Regions from separate parts of the Terrabacter sp. LjRoot27 genome, predicted to be linked through region 3. Evidence: riboswitches for the same ligand, from Rfam matches in the RefSeq annotation. Region 3 holds a riboswitch; each other region holds the start of a gene.

Region 1 (6,701 bases), 1.3 Mb from region 3:
CGGCTTCCCCGTGGCGAGCCAGTCGAGGGCGACGGCGGAGATGTCGGTGACGCACGCGTCGAGGCGGGCCAGGTGCCAGCCGAAGGCCGTCTCCGTGTCGACGAGATGCCCGGCCGTCGGGTCGGCGTGGTTGGCCTCCGCGACGAGGCGGGCCAGGTGCGTGGACGCCGTGCCGTATGCCGGGTCGAACGTCCCGGAGCGCGGGTGCGGTCGGTAGACGACACGGAACCTGCGGTCGGCGAGCAGGCTGGTCAGCAGCGCCGCGCCGTGGCTGGCGATCGACCCGTAGGCCATGCTCTGGCGGTCGCCCTCCCAGGTCGGGGCGTAGAGGACCGTCGTGCGCCCGTCGTCGGGCAGCTGCGGCGCCTCGTAGGTCACGTCCGCCTGGGGCCGACCGATCTCGACCGCCCGCGTGGCGACGTCGAACTCGACGAGCGCCCCGCGGAGGCGCTCCGCGGCGGCGGGTCCGGCGATGAACACCCGGTCGTAGGCCTTGAGCTGGTTCGAGGCCATGTAGGACTTGTCGCTCTCGCCGTGGCTCACGAACACGTGGGCCGGGTCGGCGAAGCGGAGCATCTGGAAGTTGCGGACGTTCTGGTTGACGTAGAGCACGAGCCCGATCTCGTGTCCCGCCATGAAGGCCTCGATGTCGGTGACGCGCGGGCCGTGCACGACGGGGAGCGGGCACTCGTCGAGCAGCAGGCTCGTCGTCTCGGGCATGCGCGAGATGACGACCACGGGCTGGGTCTTGGCGAGCTCCTGCAGCGGGGCGTACCACTGCCGGATCTGGTAGAGGTTGACCGGGTCGTCGGAGAAGTAGACGGCGCACCGGAACGGGGCGTCGGCGCCCGGCTCGAGGCCGGATCGCTGCAGGCGCTCGGAGAGCCTGCGCTTGGCCAGCTGGCGGCGAACGACCTGTTGGCCCAGCTGCACCAGCAGCTTCGCGTTGTCGAGCACGATCGACGTCCCTTTCCGATGCGGTGTCGTGAGGTGAGGTCGGGCGGTGGCGCCCTGGGTCAGCGCTTGAGGCGGCTCGGGCTCGTCAGGAACCCTATGCCCCACGACCAGTGCATCGTCGCCAGGACGACCGGCGTCACCGCTCGGGTCGCGGGTGACTCTCCCCTGCTGATGGCGAGGCCTCCTGCGGTCACGCCCGCGGCATACGCCGCCGGGACGAGCCAGGCAGGCGCCCAGACGAAGCCGGCGATCGTGGCCACCGTGGTGACACCGACCATGGTCGGTGGCGCGAGGTAGCGCGGGTTGATGGTGCCCTCGTGGTGACGGGCGACGACGCGGCGCCAGCGTCCGTAGTGGAAGTACTGCTTGGCCAGGGCCTGGACGGACGCACGAGGGCGGTAGGTGACCTTGAGCGCCGGGGTGAACCACACCTTGCCGCCCGTCTCGCGGATGCGGTGGTTCATCTCCCAGTCCTGGGCCCGGGCGAAGTGCGGGTCGTAGCCACCGACCCGCTCGAGGGCTGCACGGCGGAAGACTCCGAGGTAGACGGTGTCGGCGTCACCGGCCTCACCGCCGGTGTGGAAGCGTGCGCTGCCGACGCCGAGCGGGCTGCGCATCGCTGCGGCCACGGCGCGTTCGAAGGGCGACGTGCCCTGGGCGTCCATGATCCCGCCGACGTTGTCGGCGCCGACCCGCAGCAGCTCACCGACCGCGACGCTGATGTAGTCGTCGGGGATCTCGGCGTGGCCGTCGACGCGGACGATGACCTCACCGGTGCTGGCGCCGATCGCGGCGTTGAGCGCGTCGGGCGTGCGACCGGTCGGGTTGGCCACGACCCGCACGCGGGCATCGGCCGCGGCCAGCTCGGCGGCGACCTCGTCGGTGCGGTCCGTCGACGGCCCGAGCGCGAGGACGACCTCGAGAGGTCCGGGGTAGTCCTGCGCGAGGATCATCGCGACGGCGTCGCGAAGGTGCCTCTCCTCGTTGAGGATCGGCATGATGACGCTGACCGTGGGCTGGGGGTCCGGCTGGGGGTCAGGACTCAGGTCCACAGGCGTCCTTCTCGTCGTCGGGTGTCATGGCGCGATGGCCCGGCCTCCCCGCGCGAGCGGCGCCCAGCCTACTTGAGGACCTGGCGGGCCATGACCAGGCGCTGGACCTGGTTGGTGCCCTCGTAGATCTGGGTGATCTTCGCGTCGCGCATCATCCGCTCGAGCGGGAAGTCGCTCGTGTAGCCCGCCCCGCCGAGCAGCTGCACGGCATCGGTCGTGATCTTCATCGCGACGTCGGAGGCGTAGCACTTGGCGGCTGCGCCGAAGAAGGTGAGGTCCTTGTCGCCACGCTCGGACTTGGCGGCCGCGACGTAGACCATCTGACGGGCGGCCTCGAGCTCCATCGCCATGTCGGCGAGCATGAACTGGATGCCCTGGAAGTCGGCGATGCGCGTGCCGAACTGCTTGCGCTCCTTGACGTAGGCGACCGCCTGGTCGAGGGCGCCCTGGGCGATGCCGACGGCCTGGGCCCCGATGGTGACGCGCGTGTGGTCGAGCGTGCGGAGGGCGATCTTGAGGCCGTCGCCGACCTCGCCGACGACGCGGTCGCCGGGGATCCGCACGCCGTCGAAGATCAGCTCACGGGTGGGGCTGCCCTTGATGCCGAGCTTGCGCTCCTTCTCACCGAACGTGAAGCCCTCGTCGGACTTCTCGACGACGAACGCCGTGACGTTGCCGCCGCGGGGTCCGTCGGGGTCGGTGACGGCGAGCACGGTGTAGTACTCCGACACACCGGCGTTGGTGATCCACGACTTCTGGCCGTTCAGCACCCAGCCGTCGCCGTCCTGGCGGGCACGGCACTTCATCGCGGCCGTGTCGGAGCCGGCCTCGCGCTCGGACAGACCGTAGGAGAAGGTCGTCTCGCCCTTGGCGAGCGGCGGCAGGTAGCGGGCCTTGACGTCGTCACTGGCGGCGAGGATGAGCGGCAGCGACCCGAGCTTGTTGACGGCCGGGATGAGGGACGCGGAGGCGTCGACGCGCGCGACCTCCTCGATGACGATGCACGTCGCGAGGGCGTCGGCCCCGACACCGTCGTACTCCTCGGGCACGTGGGGGGCGAAGAAGTCGGACGCGACGAGGGCGTCGTGCGCCTCCTGGGGGTAGCGCGCCTCCTCGTCGACGGCCGCGGCGTACGGGGCGATCTTGTCCTCGGCGACCGCGCGGACGGCCTCCCTCAGGGCCTCGTGGTCCTCGCTGGTCCGGAACAGGTCGAAGTCGGCATTCGTGCTCACGGATCGTGATCCTACTCGCGAGTTCGGTTTAGTAGGACGTCCTCGTGATTCACGCCACGGAGGCATCGACAGGGTCAGAAGGGCGGCGACTCGTCGTCGGTCGCGGAAGGGGTCTGCGGGGTCGGGCTCTGGAGGTGTTGCTCGTCGGGAGGGTCCGGTGGGGAGACGCCGGCGCGCCAGTTCTTGGGGTGGGTGGTGTAGGTGCGGCCGGTGAGGGTGGTCCAGATGAGGCCGTGGTCGGTGTCGGGTGCGGAGGTCCAGATGCCGGTGGTCTTGAGGTTGTGGTGGAGGCGGTGCTTGGCGTGGAGGTTGTCGGTGCTGGTGGGTCCGGTGGGCCAGGGGGTCTCGTGGTCGAGGTCGCAGCGGGTGGCAGGGACGTGGCAGTCGGGTCCGCGGCAGGTGCCATCGACGGCTTGGACGTGCTCGAGGACGGCTTGGGTGGGGCGGTAGGTGCGGGTCGCTCGGGTGAGGGCGCGGCCGGTGCGCAGGTCGACGGGCAGGGTGGCCCAGACGGAGCCGGGTCGGGTGATGATCTCGCGGGCGTGGGTGGCGGTGACCCAGCCGTGGCCGGGCAGCTCGCACGCGGTGTCGGCCTGTCCGGTGGCGACCTCGAAGGGCACGACGATCCACGCCAGCGCGGCAGCGCCACCGGAGACCTCTCCCGAGGTGGCCCTGGACGCTGCACCGGGCGTCGTGTCGGGCATCGTGTCGGGCATCGTGTCGGGCATCGTGCCGGGCATCGTGCCGGGCGCCTTGTCGGTGGCATGGCCGGCCGCGGCGGTGAGCTCCGGCCGGCGATGGTGGGCTTCGCGGAGGAGGGCGTCGGTGGCGAGGTCGGCGCGGAGCTGGTCGAGGCTGCGCGGGTCGCCGCCGCCGCGCAGTCCGCGCGCGGTGGTGTCGAGGCGGTCCATGACCGCGGCGACGGACGCGGCGTCGGTGGTGACGGTCAGCCAGCCCATCCCGTCGTCGGTGACCCGGCCGAACACCCCGCGCCGGGACCGGGCGTGCGCGTGCCGCTCGGCGCTGCCCCGGGCATCGACCGAGGCGACCGCGCGCCGCAGCCGGGCGGTGAAGGTGCGTTGCGGGAGGGGTTGGCCGTCCCGGGACGGGGCGAGCACGGCCTGTGCGACGGTGGTGACGTCGGCGTCGGGCAGCAACGCGGTGTCGGAGGCGACCTGCAGCGCGCGGTGCAGCGACAGCCGCCCGGCTCGCAGCGCGTTCAGGACGACTCGGTGCCGGCGGGGTGCGGTGGCCAGGGTGAGCCGGCGGGCGACCTCCCCGGTCCCGACGCCGGTCGCGAGCGCGATCTCCTCGGTGACGACCCGCTCGGGAGAGACCCGCGAGGACGCCCGGGCGGCGGCACCGGCGGGCAGGGCCTGGATCTGCTGGGCCTCGATGGTGGCCAGTGCGCCGTACGCGGCGAGCAGGTCGGCCTCGAGGCGGGCCTTGGCGACCTCGAGCGCCTGGATCTCGGCGAGCACCCGCTCCCCGGCCCGCGCCAGCCCCTCGAGCGCCGCCGCCGCTCGGGCCCGCCCGCGCCCCGCGCGCAGCTGCGTGAGGACCGGGTCGAGGACGGGGTCGAGGGTGCGCGCCCAGTGGTCCGGGTCGGAGGACCATCGGGCACGCAGCACCGGCCAGGGCCCTCCCGAGCGCACAGCGGAGGTCTCGGCCGGCGACGGGGTGAACGGCACGGTGACCCTCCTCTCGACGCTCGTTCCCTTCACTCGATTAGAACACGTGTTCGAAAGACTCGCAAGACCCGCTGGCTCATCTGTGGACAACGAACTCCTCTGCCCTGCAAGCGATCCCACCCGAGCCGGCACTTCCCAACACGCGCCAGGCGCCCACACCGGTGACGACGCGTCCACGATGAGGACACGCCCTCCCACGTGGCGGACACGCATACGTACACTCGCCGGTAGGTCATGAGCGCCAGCGACAAGCCCCGGCTCGCTGGCCGGCAACCCTCCAACCGCGGTGGGGTGCCCCGGGTGAGGACCTGGCCCGTCGACGCCACCCGGCGCGCGGGCAAGCGCGGAGAGCCTCTCTCCCGCACCGACCCGTCGGTGCACGGGGCCCGGTGACACGGGACCCCGGTCAGCGACACGACCCAGGAAGAGCAGGACGACCGATGACCGAGCCCAACTGGTCCTTCGAGACCAAGCAGATCCACGCCGGCCAGGCCCCCGACAGCGCCACCGGAGCCCGCGCGCTGCCGATCTACCAGACGACGAGCTACGTCTTCAACGACACCGACCACGCCGCGAACCTCTTCGGGCTCAAGGAGTTCGGCAACATCTACACCCGCTTGATGAACCCGACGACCGACGTCGTCGAGCAGCGCATCGCGGCGCTCGAGGGTGGCGTCGGCGCCCTGCTCGTCGCCTCGGGCCAGGCGGCCGAGACCCTCGCCGTGCTCAACATCGCGGAGGCCGGCGACCACGTCGTCGTCTCCCCCAGCCTCTACGGCGGCACCTTCAACCTCTTCAAGCACACGCTGCCCAAGTTCGGCATCGAGGTCGGCTTCGTCGAGGACCCGACGTCGATCGACTCGTGGCGCGCTGCCATCCGGCCCAACACGAAGCTCCTCTTCGGCGAGACCATCGCCAACCCCAAGAGCGAGATCCTCGACATCGAGGCCGTCGCGGCCCTCGCGCACGAGCACGGGGTCCCGCTCGTCGTCGACAACACCGTCGCGACGCCCTACCTCATCCGCCCGATCGAGTGGGGAGCCGACGTCGTCGTGCACTCCGCGACGAAGTACCTCGGCGGCCACGGCACCTCGATCGCCGGTGTCATCGTCGACGCGGGCACCTTCGACTTCGGAGCCGACCCGGAGAAGTTCCCCAACTACAACACGCCGGAGGAGAGCTACCACGGGCTCGTCTTCGCCCGCGACCTCGGCGTCGGCAGCCCCCTCGGGGCCAACCTCGCCTTCATCCTCAAGGCGCGCGTCCAGCTGCTGCGCGACCTCGGCCCCGCCGCGTCGCCCTTCAACGCGTTCCTCATCGCCCAGGGCATCGAGACGCTGTCGCTGCGCATCGAGCGCCACCTCGAGAACGCCCACAAGGTCGCAGCCTTCCTCCAAGGGCACGACCAGGTCGAGAAGGTCGTGTGGGCGTCCTTGCCGGACAGTCCTTTCCACGCCCTGGCGGAGAAGTACACGCCTCGCGGCGCGGGTGCCGTGCTCTCCTTCGAGATCGCGGGCGGCCTCGAGGCGGGCAAGAAGTTCGTCGAGGCGCTGACCCTGCACAGCCACGTCGCCAACATCGGTGACGTGCGCTCGCTCGTCATCCACCCCGCGTCGACGACGCACTCCCAGGGCCCGGACGAGGACCGTCTGGCCGCCGGCGTGACCCCGGGCCTCGTGCGCCTCTCGGTCGGCATCGAGCACATCGACGACATCGTCGCCGACCTCGAGCAGGGCTTCACGGCCGCCAAGGTCTGACGCACCGACGGG
Region 2 (6,701 bases), 990 kb from region 3:
ACATGCCGAAGATCTCACTGTCCGGGCCGGCCGAGCTGCTGACCGTCATCCCCTTCCACCTCGGCTTCCAGCCGACGCGGAGCGTCGTCGTCGTGTGCTTCCACGGCAAACGGCTCGGGCTCGTCGCCCGGCTCGACCTCGTGGACGAGACCCTGGCCCCCGAGGCCGTCGCCCAGACGCTGCCGACCCTCCTGCAGGGCTCTCCGTCGTCCGTGGCCCTCGTGGGTTTCGAGGACGACGAGGACGAGTCCCTGCCGCTGCTCGAGGCCCTGGCCGCCGGGGTCGAGTCCGAGCGCGTGGTCGTCCGGGAGCGGCTCGTCGTGCGCGACGGACGGTGGCGCTCCGTGGGCTGCGACTGCTGTCCCGACGAGGGGTGGCGCCTCCCCGAGCAGGCCGACGTGCCCGCGGTCGCGAGCTACGTCGCCCTGGGTCACGCCGTGCTGCCGGACCGCGACGAGCTCGCGCGGCTCGTCGCCCCGCTGGACTTCTCGGAGCCCCGGCACGACCTGGCGGTCGCGGCCATCGAGGACTGGCAGCGTCGGTATGCCGCCGCCGGCGGGCCGATCTCCGAGAAGCCCGACCCGCCCGGGCGCCGCCGGGGCCCGCGACGTCGCATCCGCCCGGTCGAGCTGCGTCTGGGGCTCCTCGACGGCGGCGAACCGACACCCCGGCAGTTCCTCGTCAACGAGTCCCTCGTGGCCTGGGGCGGGGTGCTGCGCGGCGAGATCGAGGGTTTCGGCGTCGAGCACTGGCTGCCGTCCCTCGTCGGACCGCTGCGGGACCGCGAGGTCCGTGACGCCCTCATGAGCTGGCTGTGCCCGGGCATGCTCCCGACCGACACCTGCTCCGACGACGTCGCCGTGCTGCTCGAGCTCCTGCTCGGGCCGGACGTGCGCATGGCCCCGGCCTCGGGCGATCTCGACGACGTCCCGTGGCCGTCCGGGCGGACCGGTGGTGGTGGGGCGACAGGCCGCGGGGTAGGCGCCGACGTCGGGGCCCGACTGCCCGACCCCGACCGTGACGCCCTGCGCGCCCTGCGCGAGCTGCTGGCCCGCGAGGCCGCTGCGGCTGGGACGGGTCCCGGTGGGGACGGCAGCGAGCACGCCGACGAGGAGGGTGACGAGGTGCCCGAGAGTGACGCTTTCGCGGCCCGCCGCGCACTGGACGAGCGAGACGAGCTCGGGGAGATGGACGAGCTGGACGAGCTGGACGCGCTCGACGCGCTCGCCGGCCTGCTCGAGCGGGTCGAGCGCGAGGCGTGGGACGGCATCGACGGGCCGGCAGGCGAGCCCGGCTGGGACGACTGGGACGGGGCCGCGACGCCCCGGTTGCTCCTGTCGCGCCTCGAGCAGGTGTGTCGCCTCACCCCGGCGGCCCACGCTGCTCCGCTGCTGTCGGTCGTCGCCTCGCTCGCCTGGTGGTGCGGCGACGGCGCGCGTGCCGGTGTCGCGGTCGACCACGCCCTGGCGCTCGAGCCGGACCACTCGCTGGGCACGCTCGTGCGAGACGCGCTCGACCACGGCCTCCGGCCCCGCCGGTGTGCCTGACCCAGCCGCGCTCGACCACGGCCTCCGGCCCCGCCGGTGTGCCTGACCCAGCCGCGCTCCGGCGTGGCGGGTCCGCGGCGCGGGAGTCCATGTCGTGGACCGGTCGATCTCGTCGGGCGGAGGCCTCGCGTATGGTTGGACCAGGTCATGAGTACCAGCGACAAGCCCCGGCTCGCTGGTCGGCAACCCTCCTTCGCGGTGGGGTGCCCCGGGTGAGGACCAGGCCGCACCTGTCCCCGGGTGTGCGCAAGCGCGAGGACCGAGGAGTACCCCGATGACCGTCACCCACCGGAAGCAGAGCACGCGCCGACCCGCGCGGCTCGCGACCGCTGGCACCGGCCAGACCGGCGACGCAGCAGCAGCGCCCGCCCGTGCAGCGACGAGCCACGTCGACCCGATGACCCCGGGGCCGCGCCGGCCCGACGGCGCCTGGCGCGACGGGGACCCCGTCGGTCGGCGCCAGTTCGCCGACATCGGCGAGGTGGAGCTCGAGCGCGGGGGCATGCTGCCCGACGTCCGCATCGCCTACGAGACGTGGGGCCGGCTCAACGACGCCGGCGACAACGTCATCCTCGTCGAGCACGCACTGACCGGCGACAGCCACGTCATCGGCGAGGCCGGTGACGGACACGCCTCGCCCGGCTGGTGGAACGCCCTCATCGGCCCCGGCGGCCCGGTCGATCCCGACCGATGGTTCGTCATCGCGTCCAACGTCCTCGGCGGCTGCCAGGGCAGCACCGGCCCCGCGAGCCCCGCACCCGACGGTCGGCCGTGGGGGAGCAGGTTTCCCTACGTCACGGTCCGCGACCAGGTCGCCGTCGAGCGCCGCCTCCTCGACGGGCTCGGCATCCGCCGCCTCGCAGCCGTCGTCGGCGGGTCGATGGGCGGGATGCGCGCGGTGGAGTGGGCCGTGTCGCACCCCGACGACGTCGACCGCTGCATCGTGCTCGCGTCGACCGCGTACGCCACCGCCGACCAGATCGCCTGGTGCCAGCCGCAGCTGCTCGCGATCCGCAACGACCCGGACTTCGCCGGGGGCGACTACTACGAGGGCCACGCGCGTCCCGACACCGGCCTGGGCCTCGCCCGGCGCATCGCCCACATCACCTACCGCACCGAGACCGAGCTCGGCTCGCGCTTCGGACGCGAGGCCCAGCTCGGCGAGGACCCGCTGCGTGCGGGTGACCGCGGACGGTTCGCCGTCGAGTCCTACCTCGACCACCACGCAGGCAAGCTGGCCCGGCGTTTCGACGCGAACTCCTACGTCGTGCTGACCGAGGCGATGAACTCCCACGACGTCGGGCGCGACCGCGGCGGTCTCGAGGCCGCCCTCGAGCGCGTGCGCGCCGACTGCACGATCGTCTCGGTCGACACCGACCGCCTCTACCCGCCCCGGCTCTCGGACGAGCTTCACGCGGCCCTTCCCGGGTCGCGGCGCGCGCACATCACCTCCGAGTTCGGGCACGACGGCTTCCTCATCGAGGAGGACCAGGTGGGTCGCATCGTCCGCGACGCGCTCGAGCGCCGTCGCGACTGAACCCTTCTGCGGCCCGGGCGGGTTCGCAGATCCGTGCCGAGGCCACGGCCCCGTCGTGCGCGCCGCCGACGACGCGGCGAGACTTCGCGCGGGACGCGCCGGACGTCGCGTTATCGGGTACGGTGCGAGCACTGGTTGTTTCCGTCCCAAGGAGGTCCGGGAAAGTGGCCATCGTCGTTGGTTATGTCGCCACCAAGGAAGGTCGCGCGGCGCTCAAGCGAGCCGCCGAGGAGTGCGTCCTGCGCGGAGCGAAGCTCGTCGTCATCAGCTCCCACCGGGGTGGCAAGGACTTCGACGCGAACGAGGCCAGCCAGTTCGAGAGCGAGCTCAGCCGCGTGCAGGCGCTCCTCGAGGACAAGGGCCTGGAGCACGAGGTGCGCCAGCTCGTCCGGGGCAACGACCCCGCCGAGGACCTCATCTCCGTCGCCGAGGAGGAGAAGGCCGACTTCATCGTCATCGGCCTGCGTCGCCGCAGCCCCGTCGGCAAGCTCATCCTCGGATCCAACGCGCAGCGCATCCTGCTCGACGCGAGCTGTCCCGTGCTCGCGGTCAAGGGCGACTGACCTTCCTGGCAGGCCTCCCGAGCCCTTCCTGCGGGCCCGTCTACCCGCGCCCGGCCTCCGTCCCGGTGGCCCGGAGAGCGGCCGTCAGGGCCTGGTCCGGCGCGCGGGTTCGACGTGCGTTCGCTCGGAGGGCGTGCGCCGTTTTATAATGTCCGAGTACCGGATCGCACGAGGCGCACCGAGAGCTCGAAACAGGGATCGACTCCGACAGGCCAAGCTCTTCCGGCACCAACCCCCATTCTCGTTCGTTGTGATGGTGCATGCCCGGATTCGGGTCGATCATCTGACGAGACCTGCGACGAAAGGCGACTGCATCCGTGCCTAAGGCAACAACCGCTGGAGCTCCCAAGACCCTGCCGAAGGTGTTCCAGCACGAGGCGATCATGCAGCTCCTGGTCAAGGGCAGCACCAGCGGCACCATCACCGGGACGGAGATCGCGCGTGCCCAGGTCGATGCAGGACTCGACCTGAAGCAGATGAAGCCGGTCCTCACGACCCTCGAGGCCCACGACATCGAGATCGTCGTCGACGCGCCGCACTCCAGCACGACGAAGAAGACCCGTACAGGGACCAAGGGAGGCACTGTGGCCACCGCACGCAGCACCACCGCCGCGGCGACGAAGTCCGCGACGCGGACCACGACCGCGACGACGAAGACCGCCGCCAAGAAGGCGACGGCCAAGGCAGCGCCGGCCCGGGCCGCCGCAGCCACCGACGACGAGGCAGCTGCCGCGCCGAAGGCGGCCGCAGCCAGGACGGCCAAGAAGGCCGCCACCAACGCGGGTGTCGCCAAGGCGGCTGCGAAGCCCGCAGCCAAGAAGACGGCCACCCGCAAGACGGCGGCGAAGAAGGTCACGACGTCGGCCGACGGCACCGTCGTCGCCGGTGACGCCGAGCCCGAGGACGCCCCGGTCGGCGAGCTCGAGGAGGTCGTCGTCGAGCCCGTCGACGTGGACGACGACGCCGAGGACGGCGACGAGGCCACCCCGGCCGCCGCGGCGAAGACCGAGGAGACCGAGGAGTCCGGCTTCGTCATCCGTGACGACGACGAGGACGACGCCCCGGCCCAGCAGGTCGTGACCGCCGGCGCCACCGCCGACCCGGTCAAGGACTACCTGAAGCAGATCGGCAAGGTCGCCCTCCTCAACGCCGAGCAGGAGGTCGAGCTCGCGAAGCGCATCGAGGCCGGCCTGTTCGCCGAGGAGAAGCTCAACTCCGGCGACAAGATCGACATGAAGCTCAAGCGCGAGCTGTGGTGGATCGCCCAGGACGGCAAGAAGGCCAAGAACCACCTGCTCGAGGCCAACCTGCGACTCGTCGTCTCGCTCGCCAAGCGCTACACCGGTCGCGGCATGCTCTTCCTCGACCTCATCCAGGAGGGCAACCTCGGCCTCATCCGTGCGGTCGAGAAGTTCGACTACACCAAGGGCTACAAGTTCTCGACCTACGCGACGTGGTGGATCCGCCAGGCGATCACCCGCGCGATGGCCGACCAGGCTCGCACCATCCGCATCCCGGTGCACATGGTCGAGGTCATCAACAAGCTCGCCCGCGTGCAGCGTCAGATGCTCCAGGACCTGGGCCGCGAGCCCACCCCGGAGGAGCTCGCCAAGGAGCTCGACATGACCCCTGAGAAGGTGGTCGAGGTCCAGAAGTACGGCCGCGAGCCCATCTCCCTGCACACCCCCCTCGGCGAGGACGGCGACAGCGAGTTCGGTGATCTCATCGAGGACTCCGAGGCGGTCGTCCCGGCCGACGCCGTGAGCTTCACGCTCCTGCAGGAGCAGCTGCACTCGGTGCTCGACACGTTGTCCGAGCGCGAGGCCGGCGTCGTCTCGATGCGCTTCGGCCTGACCGACGGCCAGCCGAAGACGCTCGACGAGATCGGCAAGGTCTACGGCGTGACGCGCGAGCGCATCCGCCAGATCGAGTCCAAGACGATGAGCAAGCTGCGTCACCCGAGCCGCAGCCAGGTGCTGCGCGACTACCTCGACTGAGGTCGCGCCGCGCCGGCCGGTCCGGCACCGAAGGAGCCCACGACACGTCGTCGTGGGCTCCTTCGCGTCCGTGCTCTGCAGGCTGCCGTGTGCCGGGGTCAGCGGCGCCGGGGGAGCAGGCGGTCCGGGAGCGAGCGCCAGAACGACACGCCCGCCTCGGGCCAGAAGAAGGACCGTGCCCGGGTCTGCCAGGCCCGGGTGCGGCCGACCTGACGCCGGATCGACCGGATGTCGTCGTGCAGCCGGAAGGCCTCCTGCGGGGTCGTGCGCTCGGGCAGGTCGTAGCGGGACTTCTCGAGGGTGGCCGTGACCCGTCGCATGGCGGTGGCGTTCTCCTCGTCGAGGTGCCCGTCGGCGACGTAGCGCTCGCGCAGCTGGCGCAGGGTGACGCCCTCGGGCGCACTGAGCCCGAGGTCACCGAAGTGCGAGGTGAGGTCGTCCCACTCCGCCTCGATGAGGTCCTGCTGGGTCACGGCTGCGCGTCGGCGGCGCAGCCGCAGCAGCCACGCCGTGATGGGCATCGCGAAGGCGGCCAGCAGCCCGACGAGCACCGCCAGGGCGAGCACGACGTTGCGCAGCGTGAACGCCTGCCCGACCGAGTCGAGGAACGACGTCTCGGGCTGCACGGGTGCGTTCGTGGCCGTCGTGGTCGAGCGCGTGGCGGTGGACCCGCCGCTCGCGGTGTTCGTCTCGCTGACCTCGCGGCCACCACCGGTCGCCCCGCCGTCCGCGCCGAGGACGGCATACGGCGGCGGTGAGCCCGCGCGGGCACCCGGGGTCGGCTCGAAGCGCAGCCAGCCGTAGCCCTGGAAGTAGAGCTCGGGCCACGCGTGGGCGTCGCTGGCGCGGACGATGTAGCGCTCGCCCGAGAGCTGTCCCGGCAGGAAGCCGATCGCCATGCGGGCCGGGATGCCCTGGGCCCGAGCGAGCATGATCATCGCCGTCGCGAACTGCACGCAGTAGCCGCGCCGGGTCTGGTAGAAGTTCTGGATCGGCTCGAGCAGGCGCCCCTGGCTGTCGCGCAGCTGCTCGCCGAGGTCGAGCGAGTACGTGTAGC
Region 3 (6,701 bases):
CCTTGATGAGGCCCGTGACGACGTCGACCGACGGCCGCTGCGTCGCGAGGACGAGGTGGATGCCGGCGGCGCGCGCGAGCTGGGTGATGCGCACGACCGACTCCTCGACGTCGCGCGGGGCGACCATCATGAGGTCGGCGAGCTCGTCGACGACGACGAGGAGGTACGGGTAGGTCGTGATCTGCCGCTCCGAGCCGGGCAGCGGCTTGACCTTGCCGGCGCGGACGGCCTTGTTGAAGTCGTCGACGTGCTTGAAGCCGAACGCCGCGAGGTCGTCGTAGCGCTGGTCCATCTCCTTGACGACCCACGCGAGCGCCTCGGCGGCCTTCTTCGGGTTGGTGATGATCGGCGTGATGAGGTGCGGGATGCCCTCGTAGGCCGTCAGCTCGACCCGCTTCGGGTCGACGAGGATCATCCGGACCTCCTCGGGCGTCGAGCGCATGAGGATCGAGGTGATCATCGAGTTGACGAAGCTGCTCTTGCCCGAACCGGTGGCGCCGGCGACGAGCAGGTGCGGCATCTTCGCGAGGTTGGCGATGACGTAGGCGCCCTCGACGTCCTTGCCGACACCCATGACCATCGGGTGCTCGTTGGTGCGGGCCGTGTTGCTGCGCAAGACGTCGCCGAGCGACACGTTCTCACGGTCGAGGTTCGGGATCTCGATGCCGATGGCGGACTTGCCCGGGATGGGGCTGAGGATGCGCACGTCGGCCGAGGCCACGGCATACGCGATGTTCTTGGAGAGCGCGGTGACGCGCTCGACCTTGGTGCCCGAGCCGAGCTCGACCTCGTAGCGCGTCACCGTCGGGCCACGGGTGAAGCCGGTGACCGCGGCGTCGATGTCGAACTGGTCGAAGACGTTGGTCAGCGACTCGACGACGCGGTCGTTGGTCTCGCTGCGCGTCTTGTGCGGCGGACCCGGCGTCAGCATCGAGTGGTCGGGCAGCTGGTAGGTGATGTCGCCGCCGAGGCTCAGCTGCTCGACGCGAGCGGGCAGGTCGGACATGGGCGGCGGGATGAGCTCGGCCTTGGGGCCGACCTTGCTCGTGTCGGGGGCGCCGAGGGTCTTGGGGTCGGTGGCGTCGATGACGCGCTCGGCGCCCTTCTCGCCGCCGGGGCGGGGGGCGAGCAGACCGGGAGGCGTCGGGCGCTTCTCGCCGGGCCGCAGCTGCGTGGTCGCCTCGTCCTCGAGCGCCTTCTGCGCGGCCTGGCGGAACGCCTCGTCGCCGTCACGGTCGGCGAGGTCGACGGCCTTGCGACGCGCGCGCTTGACCGCGGCGGCCGGGGCGTCGAGCGCCTCGTCGGGCTGCTCGTCGACGTGGTCGCGGTCGATGACGAGGGCCCGCAGCTGCCGCATGCGGGTCGGGATCATGTTGACCGGCGTCGCCGTGATGACGAGCAGGCCGAAGAGCCCGAGCAGGATGAGCAGGACGAGCGCCCCGTAGGTCGAGACGGCCGCCGCGAGGGGGCTCGACGCGAGGAAGCCGAGGATGCCACCGGCGGCGCGCATGCCGTCGGCGCCGTCGGGCGGGTTGGGGATGCCGTCGGCGAGGTGCGACAGACCGCACGCGGCGAAGGTCAGGGCGATGGTGCCGACGACGATGCGGTTGGTCGCCGCGTCGTCCTGGGGGGCGCGCAGCATGCGCAGGCCGAGCGCGAGCAGCACGAGCGGGACGGCGTACGCGACGCGGCCGAAGGTGCCGGCGAAGACGGCGTGCACGACCTGGCCGAAGGTGCCGGAGACGCCCCACCACTCACGGGCGGCGACGACGACGGCGAGCGCGATGAGGGCGAAGCCGATGCCGTCGCGACGGTGCTCGGGCTCGAGGTCGGCGGCGCTGTGGCCGACGCGGCGCACCGCTCCCCCGGCCATGTGCGAGACCCCCATCCACGTGTTGCGCATCGCGCCGAGCGGGAAGGGGAGGCCTCCGCCCCGGGTCTTGGACGCCGTCTTGGCGGCGGGCTTGCGGGCAGCGGGCTTGCGCTGCGCCGGCCTACCACCGCGTGCTGCCGGAGGGCGTGACGAGGCGCTGCCCGCGGATCCCTTGGCGCGGGTGGCCGCGGCGGAGCTCGAGCGCTGGCTGGTGGACGGACGTGACGCCATGCTGGCACCGTACGTCAACGCACCGATGAACTCACGCGTCACACGCGCAACAGGACCGATCAGTCGGACAGCGCTCTCCAGGGCTCACAGGGCTCTCGTATGCCGTGGGCGCACCTCCCGCGCACCGTGGGGACCGTCGTCGGGTGCCGTGGGCGCACCTCCCGCGCACCGTGGGGACCGTCGTCGGGTGCCGCGGGCGCACCTCGGGCCGGGCGGCGTCTCAGATCGCGACACCCGGGGAGCGACCGGTGGACAGCCGGCGACCGTCCCGCCTATGGTCTTGCGCAGGTCATGAGTGCCAGTGACAAGCCCCGGCTCGCTGGCCAGCAACCCTCCTCCGCGGTGGGGTGCTCCGGGTGACGACCAGGCCGCCCTCGGTCCGCATGCGTCCTCGAGGTCGGCAAGCGCGGACCTGCACGAGGTGGGTCCCATGACCCAGGAGCACTCCCATGTCGGTCCTTCCCTCGACGCACCCCGCCGCCTCCCTCTGTGGAGGCTCCCCCGCACCGCTCGTGCGCACCCGCGCCCTGCACGTCGTGCCGGAGGCGCGCACGCTGCCCACCGTCGTCGGCGCGGGACTGCGCGTGCCCACGCTGCACGGCGACACGGCATACGCCAACCTCGACCACGCGGCCTCGACGCCGGCGCTCGAGACGGTCAAGGGGGCCGTCGACCGTGCCCTCGAGACCTACTCCTCCGTCCACCGGGGCGCCGGCTTCGCCTCGCGGCTGACGAGCGCGTGGTACGAGCAGGCCCGCGCGGAGGTCGCCTCCTTCGTCGGCGCGCGCGAGGGCGACTCGGTCGTCTTCACCCGGACGACGACCGACTCCTGGGCGCTGCTGAGCAAGGCGCTGCCGAGCCGCACGACGGTCTTCGTCTTCGGCACCGAGCACCACTCGACCCTGCTGCCGTGGGGCCGCTTCCGCACCGTGCGCCTCCCCGTCCCGCAGACGGTCGAGGACGCGCACGCCCTGCTCGAGGAGGCACTGGCCGACCACCCGTCGCGCCACCGCCTCGTCGTCGTCGCGGCCGCCTCGAACGTCACGGGTGAGGTCTGGCCCGTCGAGCGCTTCGCCGCGCTGGCCCACGCGCACGGAGCCCGGATCGCCGTCGACGCGGCCCAGCTCTCGGCGCACCGCACCATCGACCTCGCCGCGTGGGACGCCGACTACGTCGCGTTCTCGGGGCACAAGACGTACGCCCCCTACGGCGCAGGCGTCCTCGCCGGGCGCTCCGACTGGCTCGACGCCGGCAACCCCTACCTGCTCGGCGGCGGCGCGACGCGCTCGGTGACCGAGGACGGCACGACGTGGGCGACCGGCCCGGCCCGCCACGAGGGCGGCAGCCCCAACGTCATCGGCGCCATCGCGCTCGCCGCGGCGTGCTCGACGATCAGCCGCCACCGCGAGGCGATCGAGGAGCACGAGACCCGCCTGCTCGAGCGGCTGCGCACCGGCCTCGACGACGTCGCAGGCGTCGAGGTCCTCTCGATCTTCGGCGACGACAGCGACCGCGTCGGCGTCGTGGCCTTCACCATCGACGGCTGGGACTCCTCGCTCGTCTCGCAGGTGCTCTCCGTCGAGCACGGCATCGGCGTGCGGGACGGCAAGTTCTGCGCCCACCTGCTCGTCGACGAGCTCCTCGAGGACCCCTGGGGCGAGCGCTCCGTCACCGCCGTCCGCGCCAGCATCGGCCTCGGCAGCACGCTCGAGGGGGTCGAGCGCCTCGTCGCCGCCGTCGCGCGCCTCGTCGAGCACGGCACCGACGCCGAGTGGACGCTCACGGAGACCGGCTGGGCGCTCGAGGGCACCGACCCGCGCGACGTCGAGGTCGAGCGACCCTGGTGACTGCGGGCGTCTGCCGCTGAGCGGGGTCGGTGTGTCAGCGCGGTCGGGCGTGGCCGCGGTCAGCGGCTCGGTCAGCGTGCCGGCAGCGCGTAGCTCGCCCAGACGGCGGCGTGGTCGGCCCGGTTGAAGGCCACCTGCCCGGCCGAGACGACCGTCAGCCCGCGGCTCAGCAGGTGGTCGAGCTGCACGAAGGCCGGGAGCCGGTTGCCGGCGAACGGCCAGGTGCGCACCCACCCCTGCCCGTCGGTGCGCTGCGCGTCATCGAGACCGGCGGCGAGGTCGCGGAAGCCCGGGTGGCCGAAGCCGGCGTTGAAGTCGCCGGCCATGACGACGAGCTCGTCGCCGTCGAGCCGCTGCTTCCACGACTCGAGCGCCCGCAGACCGGCGCGCCACTCGAGCGTGTCACCGCGCAACGGCGCCGCGGGGTGGGCGACCTTGAGGCGGACCGTGCCGTTGGGGACGGTCACGTCGACCTCGGGCTGGACGCTCTGGGTGCCCTCGAGCGCGGGGTCGGTGCCGAGGCTGCGCACCGAGAGCGGGTAGCGCGAGAGCACCATCGTGCCGCTGGAGGTGTTCGCGCGGGCCACGCCCTCGCGCTGCGAGAAGTAGTCGCCGGCGCCCTCGGCGTCGAGCCGCCGCAGGATCGCCGGCGTGGCCTCGGTGAGGACGAGGACGTCGACCGAGTGGAAGCGCACGGCGTCCATGAGCTGGCCGGCGTTGGCCGAGCCGACCCAGACATTGGCCGACATGACGGTGAGGTCGCGGTCGGCCTTGGGCGAGGACGTGGCCCGGAAGGCGGGGGCCGCGACGGTCGCCGCCACGACGAGCGCGACGACGACCGGGGCCACCATCCACCACCGGCGCAGCACGAGCGTCGCCACCGTGAGCAGGCCCAGGCCGATGACGACGAAGGGTCCGGCCGTCTGGAGCACGACGACGACGTACGCCGTCGAGTCGTACCAGCGCAGCGCGCCGACCGCGACGAGCCCGAGCAGGACGACGCCGATGACGACGTCGACCCAGCGCCGGCGCGGTGCCCGTCGCGCCGGCTCCGGCGTCGACGACCCGGCGGTCTCCCCGGTGTCCCCCGGCGGGCCGGCGGGCACGTCGTCGCCGTCGCCGGCGGGCCCGGTCCCCCGGGCAACCTCCTGCACCGTCACGTCAGGCCTGCAGCACGACCGGGATGATCATCGGCCGACGGCGGATCTTGCCGCCGACCCACGAGCCGACCGCGCGGCGGATGACCTGCTGGAGCTGCTGGTCGTCGCGCACACCCTTGGCCACGGCCTCCTCGATGGCCCGCTCGACCTTGGGGATGACCTGCTGGAAGATCTCGTCGGCCTCGACGAACCCGCGGGCCGTGATCTCCGGTCCGCTCGCGATCTTGCCGGTAGCCGCGTCGAGCACGACGACACAGGTGATGAAGCCCTCGTCGCGCAGGATCCGGCGGTCCTTGAGCAGGGCCTCGTCGGCGCCACCGACGCTGCTGCCGTCGACGTAGACGTAGCCGCACTCGACGACACCGGTCACCTCGGCGACCCCGTTGACCAGGTCGACGACGACGCCGTCCTCGGCAAGCACGACGTTGTCCTCGTGGACGCCGGAGGCGATGGCGAGCTGGGCATTGGCGTACATGTGCCGCCACTCGCCGTGCACGGGCAGGACGTTGCGCGGCTTGACGATGTTGTAGCAGTAGAGCAGCTCGCCGGCGCTGGCGTGGCCCGAGACGTGCACCTTGGCGTTGCCCTTGTGCACGACGGTGGCGCCGAGGCGCATGAGCCCGTTGATGATGCGGTAGACGGCGTTCTCGTTGCCCGGGATGAGGCTGCTCGCGAGGAGCACGGTGTCACCGGGGCCGACGTCGATGCGGTGCTCGCGGTTGGCCATGCGCGAGAGGGCCGCCATCGGCTCGCCCTGGGAGCCCGTGCAGATGAGGACGAGCTCGTCGTCCCGCAGGCTGTCGATCTTCTTGATGTCGATGAGGATGCCGTCGGGCACCCGGAGGTAGCCGAGCTCTGCGGCGATCCCCATGTTGCGCACCATCGAGCGTCCGACCATGGCGACCTTGCGGCCGGCCTTCTCCGCGGCGTCGAGCACCTGCTGCACGCGGTGCACGTGGCTGCTGAAGCAGGCGACGATGACGCGGCGCTGGGCGTGGCGGAAGACCTTGTCGATGGCCGGCGCGATCTCGAGCTCGGGCGTCGTGAAGCCGGGGACGTCGGCGTTCGTCGAGTCGGTGAGGAAGAGGTCGACCCCCTCCTCGCCGAGGCGGGCGAAGGCGCGCAGGTCGGTGAGGCGGCCGTCGAGCGGCAGCTGGTCCATCTTGAAGTCACCGGTGTGCAGCAGGGTGCCGGCCTCGGTGCGCACGAAGACGGCGAGCGCGTCGGGGATCGAGTGGTTGACCGCCACGAACTCGAGGTCGAAGACGCCGAGCTTCTCGCGCTGGCCCTCCTTGACCGCCATGGAGTACGGCCGGATCCGGTGCTCCTTGAGCTTGGCCTCGACGAGCGCGAGCGTCAGCGTGGAGCCGATGAGCGGGATGTCGCCCTTGAGCTTGAGCAGGTAGGGGACGGCGCCGATGTGGTCCTCGTGGCCGTGCGTGAGGACGATGGCCTCGATGTCGTCGAGGCGGTCGGCGATGTAGGTGAAGTCCGGGAGGATGAGGTCGACACCGGGGTGGTGGTCCTCGGGGAAGAGCACGCCGCAGTCGATGACGAGCAGCTTGCCCTTCGTCTCCAGCACGGCCATGT

The links. Region 3 has a riboswitch for S-adenosylmethionine ahead of ACSQ2D_RS08325 (aminotransferase class V-fold PLP-dependent enzyme). Riboswitches for the same ligand answer to the same signal wherever they lie in the genome.
Region 1: another riboswitch for S-adenosylmethionine. It lies ahead of ACSQ2D_RS14365 (bifunctional o-acetylhomoserine/o-acetylserine sulfhydrylase); the one in region 3 lies ahead of ACSQ2D_RS08325 (aminotransferase class V-fold PLP-dependent enzyme).
Region 2: another riboswitch for S-adenosylmethionine. It lies ahead of metX (homoserine O-acetyltransferase MetX); the one in region 3 lies ahead of ACSQ2D_RS08325 (aminotransferase class V-fold PLP-dependent enzyme).

The regions. Positions count from the first base shown of each region.
Region 1 is NZ_CAXUSS020000001.1:3,083,652-3,090,352, forward strand. Features, by position in the region: gene ACSQ2D_RS14345 (CDP-glycerol glycerophosphotransferase family protein) at 1-957, opposite strand, end outside; gene ACSQ2D_RS14350 (glycosyltransferase family 2 protein) at 1,017-2,009, opposite strand; gene ACSQ2D_RS14355 (acyl-CoA dehydrogenase family protein) at 2,078-3,241, opposite strand; gene ACSQ2D_RS14360 (HNH endonuclease signature motif containing protein) at 3,316-4,932, opposite strand; SAM riboswitch class IV at 5,163-5,282, shown strand; gene ACSQ2D_RS14365 (bifunctional o-acetylhomoserine/o-acetylserine sulfhydrylase) at 5,373-6,689, shown strand.
Region 2 is NZ_CAXUSS020000001.1:2,772,297-2,778,997, reverse strand. Features, by position in the region: gene ACSQ2D_RS12965 (DUF4192 domain-containing protein) at 3-1,547, shown strand; SAM riboswitch class IV at 1,691-1,806, shown strand; gene metX (homoserine O-acetyltransferase MetX) at 1,822-3,084, shown strand; gene ACSQ2D_RS12955 (universal stress protein) at 3,249-3,647, shown strand; gene ACSQ2D_RS12950 (RNA polymerase sigma factor) at 4,010-5,644, shown strand; gene ACSQ2D_RS12945 (transglutaminaseTgpA domain-containing protein) at 5,743-6,701, opposite strand, start outside.
Region 3 is NZ_CAXUSS020000001.1:1,782,862-1,789,562, reverse strand. Features, by position in the region: gene ACSQ2D_RS08330 (DNA translocase FtsK 4TM domain-containing protein) at 1-2,104, opposite strand, end outside; SAM riboswitch class IV at 2,392-2,517, shown strand; gene ACSQ2D_RS08325 (aminotransferase class V-fold PLP-dependent enzyme) at 2,554-3,951, shown strand; gene ACSQ2D_RS08320 (endonuclease/exonuclease/phosphatase family protein) at 4,023-5,111, opposite strand; gene ACSQ2D_RS08315 (ribonuclease J) at 5,113-6,701, opposite strand, start outside.